One region of the Klebsiella sp. WOUb02 genome, then DNA from elsewhere that is predicted to be linked to it. Evidence: predicted binding sites of a transcription regulator. Region 1 holds the regulator's gene; the other holds the start of a gene.
The links. Region 1 encodes PhoB, which activates phosphate uptake and scavenging genes when phosphate is short. Its sites were predicted from a motif close to CTGTCATAAAACTGNCNNAT; they were not measured.
Positions count from the first base shown of each region.

Region 1 (3,415 bases):
CCGGCCCCCGTCGGCCCGACGATTGCAAACAGCCCGTTGCTGGCGAACGGTTCGGCGGTGAAATCGATTTTCCACTCGCCTTTCAGCGAGTTAAGGTTTTTCAGGCGCAGGCTCAGAATTTTCACAGGCGCTCCTCACCGTTCAGGCTGTGCAGCGTTTCGTTAAACAGCTGCTCGAGGCGCTGCTGCTGCGGCTCTTCGAGGCTCTCCAGCGCCAGGCGACGGGCAAAAACCTCCTCAACCCGCAGTTCGCTGAGGGTTTCCCGCCGTTCGCCGGCGAGGATGCGCTCGCGCTGGGCGCGGCTGCGGCGCACCAGCAGCACTTCCACCGGCAGCGTTTCGCAGCGGGTCTGAATCTGGCGCTGGATATCGTGCAGATATTCGTCGCTGGTGATTTCAATATCCAGCCAGGCGGCGGGCAGATCCGCGCTATCCTGCCAGCGGTCAAGCTGTTCGCAGATGCTGGCAAAATCGCCCTTTAGCACCGCCAGCGGCTGGACAACCGGCACCGCCAGCGGACTTACGTCCGTCAGACGGCCGTCGGTAAAGGTCACCAGATTGACGCTTTTATTTTTCCCGGTCTCATCGAAGCTCAGGGAGATCGGCGAGCCGCTGTAGCGGATATGCTCGCAGCCGCCGACGATCTGCGCCCGGTGGATATGGCCCAGCGCAATATAGTCGGCAGGGGGAAAATGGCTGGCCGGGAAGGCGTCGAGGGTGCCGATATAGATCTCGCGCACCGCGTCGCTTTTGCTGGCGCCGACGGTGGTCAGGTGGCCGCTGGCGATAATCGGCAGCGATCGGTCGCCGCGCAGGGCGCAGGCCTGCTGGTACTGCTGCTGATAGTAGTCGCTGATGGCGGTGAGCAGCAGCTGCTGCTTTTCACCGCTGGAGTGCCCGGCCTGGCTGGTGACCAGCTCGCGGGGGCGCAGGAACGGGACCGGACAGAATATCGCCCCCGGCGCGCCGTCGCGCAGCGGCAGAACGAAGGGGGCGTGGCCGGCGTTAGCCACGACCGTGGTTTTTAAAAAGGCCAGGATGTCGCGCGATTCATTCAGCGTGGCGACCGAGTCATGATTGCCCGCCAGCACCACCAGCCGACAGCCGGTTTGCTGAAGCTGAACCACGAAGTGGTTATACAGCTCGCGGGCGTAGCTCGGCGGCGAGCCGGTATCAAAGATATCGCCGGCGACGATAATGGCATCGACCTCGTGCTCCTGCGCGCTGGCCAGCAGCCAGTCGAGAAAGGCCGCATGCTCAGCGGCGCGGCTTTTGCTGTAAAAGTTTTGTCCGAGATGCCAGTCAGAGGTGTGAATGATGCGCATAGATATTCCGTAGCCTGAGAGCGTTGCCGCCAGTATACCATTGACGGAAAGGGAGTTAAGTGCGTGTCACAATGCAAAATCCTCGATCGTCATACGCCCCTTTTTTTCATAAATCTGTCACAAAACTGACGCATAATGGCGCCGCACTCTATACTGATGGCTAAAAAACACAGGGTAAATAATGGCGAGAAGAATTCTGGTCGTTGAAGATGAAGCTCCAATTCGCGAAATGGTCTGTTTTGTTCTGGAGCAAAACGGCTTTCAGCCCGTCGAGGCGGAAGATTTTGACAGCGCGGTGAACCAACTCAATGAACCCTGGCCCGATCTGATTCTCCTTGACTGGATGCTGCCGGGCGGGTCGGGTCTGCAGTTTATTAAGCAGCTTAAGCGTGAGGCGATGACCCGCGATATTCCGGTCGTGATGCTGACCGCGCGCGGTGAAGAGGAAGATCGCGTTCGCGGCCTGGAGACCGGCGCCGATGATTACATCACCAAGCCTTTCTCGCCGAAAGAGCTGGTGGCGCGAATCAAAGCCGTGATGCGGCGAATCTCCCCGATGGCGGTGGAAGAGGTGATTGAAATGCAGGGGCTGAGCCTCGATCCTTCCTCCCATCGCGTGATGACCGGCGAAAACCCGCTGGATATGGGGCCGACCGAGTTTAAGCTATTGCACTTCTTTATGACCCACCCGGAACGCGTATACAGCCGCGAGCAGCTGCTGAATCACGTCTGGGGGACTAACGTGTATGTAGAAGACCGAACGGTAGACGTGCATATTCGCCGTCTGCGTAAAGCGCTGGAACAGAGTGGCCATGACCGGATGGTACAAACGGTTCGCGGCACGGGATATCGTTTCTCCGCCCGTTTCTGAATGTCGACAGGAGTGTGAACCGTGCTGGAACGGCTGTCATGGAAAAGGCTGGCGCTTGAGCTTTTCTTATGTTGTATCCCGGCCCTGATTCTCGGGGCGGTATTTGGTCATTTACCGTGGTTTTTACTGGCGGCGGTGACCGGACTTCTTATCTGGCATTTCTGGAATTTACTGCGTCTTTCGTGGTGGCTGTGGGTAGACCGCAGCATGACGCCACCGCCGGGAAGCGGCAGCTGGGAACCGCTGCTGTACGGCCTCCATCAGATGCAGATGCGTAATAAAAAGCGCCGGCGCGAGCTGGGCAGCCTGATCAAACGCTTTCGCAGCGGAGCGGAGTCGTTGCCCGACGCGGTGGTGCTAACCACGGAGGAGGGGGCGATCTTCTGGTGTAACGGCCTCGCACAGCAGATCCTCAATCTGCGCTGGCCGGACGACAGCGGACAAAACATCCTTAACCTCCTGCGCTACCCTGAATTCGCCAGCTACCTAAAAAGCAAGGACTTCAGCAAACCGCTCAATCTGGTCCTTAATAACTCGCGCCATCTGGAAATCCGCGTGATGCCCTACAGCGACAAGCAGATGCTGATGGTGGCGCGCGACGTGACGCAGATGCACCAGCTTGAAGGGGCGCGGCGCAACTTTTTTGCCAACGTCAGCCACGAGTCTGCGCACGCCGCTAACGGTGCTGCAGGGGTATCTGGAGATGATGCAGGAGCAGGTGCTGGAAGGGGTGACGCGGGAAAAGGCTCTGCATACCATGCGCGAGCAGACCCAGCGCATGGAGGGGCTGGTTAAACAACTGCTGACGCTGTCGCGTATTGAAGCGGCCCCGGTTCTGGCGATGAACGACAAAATCGACGTGCCGACGATGCTGCGGGTTGTCGAGCGCGAGGCGCAAACCCTTAGCCAGAAAAAGCATATCCTGCACTTTGTGGTCGACGAGTCTTTGCAGGTTCTCGGCAATGAAGAGCAACTGCGCAGCGCGATCTCAAATCTGGTGTATAACGCGATTAGTCATACTCCGGAGGGCACGGAGGTTACCGTCAGCTGGCAGAAAGCGCCGCACGGCGCCCTGTTTAGCGTCGAGGATAACGGCCCGGGGATTGCGCCCGAGCATATTCCGCGGCTCACCGAGCGCTTCTATCGCGTGGATAAAGCGCGCTCGCGGCAAACCGGAGGCAGCGGCCTGGGGCTGGCGATCGTCAAGCATGCGGTCAATC
Region 1 covers NZ_CP170110.1:2,536,054-2,539,468, reverse strand. Annotated here, with positions in the region: gene sbcC (exonuclease subunit SbcC) at 1-125, opposite strand, end outside; gene sbcD (exonuclease subunit SbcD) at 122-1,324, opposite strand; gene phoB (phosphate response regulator transcription factor PhoB) at 1,506-2,195, shown strand; partial or broken gene phoR (phosphate regulon sensor histidine kinase PhoR) at 2,217-3,415, shown strand, end outside.

Region 2 (3,415 bases), 470 kb from region 1:
GCGACGCCGCTCGGTTTCGCTAATGGCCTTCGCCATCGAGGCGGTGATTCTGTCGCCGTAGAGAATCGCCTTACCGTTGATGTTACGCGCCGCGCGGCCGATGGTCTGGATCAGCGAACGCTCGGAGCGCAGGAAGCCCTCTTTGTCCGCATCAAGGATCGCCACCAGCGAAACCTCCGGCATATCCAGCCCCTCACGCAGCAGGTTGATCCCGACCAGCACGTCGAATTCGCCGAGGCGCAGATCGCGGATAATCTCCATCCGCTCGACGGTATCGATATCCGAATGCAGGTAGCGCACGCGCTCGCCGTGCTCTTCGAGGTACTCGGTCAGGTCTTCGGCCATCCGCTTGGTCAGGGTCGTCACCAGCACGCGCTCGTTGATAGCGGAGCGCTGGCGAATCTCCGAAAGCAGATCGTCGACCTGAGTGCCTACCGGACGCACTTCGATAACCGGGTCAAGCAGGCCGGTCGGACGGACCACCTGATCGACCACCTCATCGCCGGATTTATCCAGCTCATAGGCGCCGGGCGTCGCCGAAACGTAGATAGTCTGCGGCGCCAGCGCCTCAAACTCCTCAAACTTCATCGGACGGTTATCCAGCGCCGACGGCAGGCGGAAGCCGTACTCCACCAGCGTCTCTTTACGCGCCCGGTCGCCGCGATACATCCCGCCGATTTGCGGAATGGTGACGTGGGATTCATCGATAACCAGCAGGCCATCCGCCGGCAGATAGTCGAACAGCGTCGGCGGCGGCTCGCCCGGCCCGCGCCCGGAAAGGTAGCGCGAGTAGTTTTCAATGCCCGAGCAGTAGCCCAGCTCGTTCATCATTTCAAGATCAAACTGGGTACGCTGGCTAAGGCGCTGCTCTTCCAGCAGCTTGTTGTTTTCCAGCAGCACCTTACGCCTGTCCGCCAGCTCGACTTTTATCTCTTCCATCGCCTGAACGATCCGCTCGCGCGGGGTAACGTAGTGCGTTTTCGGGTAGATGGTATAGCGCGGAATGGACGATTCCACCTGTCCGGTAAGCGGGTCAAAGAGCGACAGACGCTCAACCTCTTCGTCGAACAGCTCAATGCGCAGGGCAATATCGTCCGATTCCGCCGGGAAGACGTCGATGACCTCACCGCGAACGCGGAAGGTCCCGCGCTGGAATGCCTGATCGTTGCGGGTGTACTGCAGCTCCGCGAGGCGGCGCAGAATCGCCCGCTGGTCAATCAGCATGCCGGTAGTCAGGTGCAGCATCATTTTCAGGTACAGGTCGGGATCGCCGAGGCCATAAATGGCCGAGACCGAGGCCACCACGATGACGTCGCGGCGCTCCAGCAGCGCCTTGGTTGCCGACAGGCGCATCTGCTCAATATGTTCGTTGACCGAGGCGTCCTTCTCGATGAAGGTGTCCGAACTCGGCACGTAGGCTTCGGGCTGGTAGTAGTCGTAGTAGGAGACGAAGTACTCGACGGCGTTCTCCGGGAAAAACTCCTTCATTTCACCATACAGCTGCGCCGCCAGGGTCTTGTTAGGCGCGAGCACCATCGTCGGACGCTGCAGGTCGGCAACAACGTTAGCGATGGTGAAGGTTTTCCCCGACCCGGTGACTCCCAGCAGCGTTTGGTGCGCCAGGCCATCTTCCAGCCCCTCTTCGAGGCGGCGGATGGCTTCCGGCTGATCGCCAGAGGGACGGAAAGCGGAATGCAGCGTGAACGTTTTACTCATATGTCTGACCCTGAAGGAGGATGAAGCGCCCGGCGCGAAACGGCAGGTGTTTAATTCTACTCGCCGCCGCCGCTTTTGCCAATAAATAACACTGGATATAAAACCAGTATCGTATTATTGTTTGCCCTGTAAACCCCGCGCTATGCGGCTACATTTGGGCAAAAAAAGAGCGTCTTGTGGAATAATCCGCCACTGAGTAAGGTTATCCCCAGAAAATTTTGTCATTTAACATTTGTCAAGCAAGGCGATGAATCTTTTATGGCAGCAGGTGACACTTTCCTTACAGCCATTGATTTTATTCAACCAATTGATATTAAATAGAATTTAATAAAAGACGGGTTTCGCGCCAATTCCGCCGCAGGCCGCGTAATCTCTAGCTTACCGCAAGTTCTCTAACTCTAATACACAAGGTTATCCACAGGAATAGTGGATAACTCGCTGCAGGCCATGACCTCTGCCACCCGGCCGAAATTGTCCGCCGACCAAAAACGCGCGGCTAAAAAATATTATTGAATTATTTTTGATGTTTATCAGCTAAAGACGGCCGCCTTTTTGCTGCTTTCTGCACCACGTTTCACGCCGCTTAGCACCGGGAGAGTGCAGCCGCTTCGCCGATCCCTGCGCGGGGCTGCAGGCGAGACCTGTGCTGGCAGAAAAATGCCGTCACTTCTTTTTCCTGGCAAGAGATTTGCAGAATGTTTGTCCCGCTCGTCGTCGCCAAAAAGGAGAAAACGTCTATGTTGAGTCTACGCGCCGTCAATCAGTACTATGGAAGCCAGCACACGCTGTGGAACGTCGATCTTGAGCTCAGGCCAGGAGAGTGCACCTGCGTGATGGGAAGCCAGGGCATGGGGAAAACCACGCTGGTCAACTGCATTACCGGAAATCTCCCGGTCGCCAGCGGCAGCATCACCTGGCAGGAGCGCGGGGCGCCGCCCTGCGACCTGATGCCGCTCTCCGCTCATTCACGCAGCATCATCGGTATCGGCTACGTGCCGCAGGACCGGCGCATCTTTACCCAGCTCAGCGTAGAAGAGAATCTGCATGTTGCGCTGGCGGCAGGCGGCACGCCCGGCGCCGTGGTGAGCAGCGAGATTTACGATCTGTTTCCGCAGCTCTACGCCCTTCGCCAGAGCAAGGGCGCCGCGCTTATGGAAGACGACAGGTATCAGCTGGCGCTGGCGAGAGCGCTGATCGTCCGACCGCGTCTGCTGATACTCGACGAGCCGTCGCGCGGCAGCGGACAGCACTTTATGCATAAGCTGGGGGATCTGCTGGTACGCCTGAACCGGGATATCGGCTTAACGGTGCTGCTCGCCGAGCAGCACCTGCCGTTTATTCGCCGGGTGGCCGACCGCTTCTGCCTGCTGCACCGCGGGCGCAGCGTGGCGCAGGGCGACGTTATGGAACTGGATGAACCGCTACTGGCGAAGTGGATGACGCCCGATCCAGCGCGCTAAGATCGAGATACCGGCCGAGATCCTCCCGCGGTGACGCCTCCTCCAGCCACGGGATCTCGCCCAGCATGGGTGCGGGCAGCAGCCGTTTGAGGGTCGCGAGGTATTCGCGGTGGCGCTTCCCCGGCGGCTGGACGTCGTTGGCAATCCAGCCCGCCAGCGGCAGCCCTGCCTGGCGCACCGCCTGAGCCGTCAGCAGGGCGTGATTAATGCAGCCCAGCTTTATCCCCACCACCAGAATC
Region 2 covers NZ_CP170110.1:2,070,984-2,074,398, forward strand. Annotated here, with positions in the region: gene uvrB (excinuclease ABC subunit UvrB) at 1-1,716, opposite strand, end outside; gene ABOC21_RS16930 (ABC transporter ATP-binding protein) at 2,454-3,176, shown strand; gene bioD (dethiobiotin synthase) at 3,118-3,415, opposite strand, start outside.
Region 2: the regulator PhoB is predicted to act here: its motif matches at 1,983-2,002, upstream of uvrB (excinuclease ABC subunit UvrB).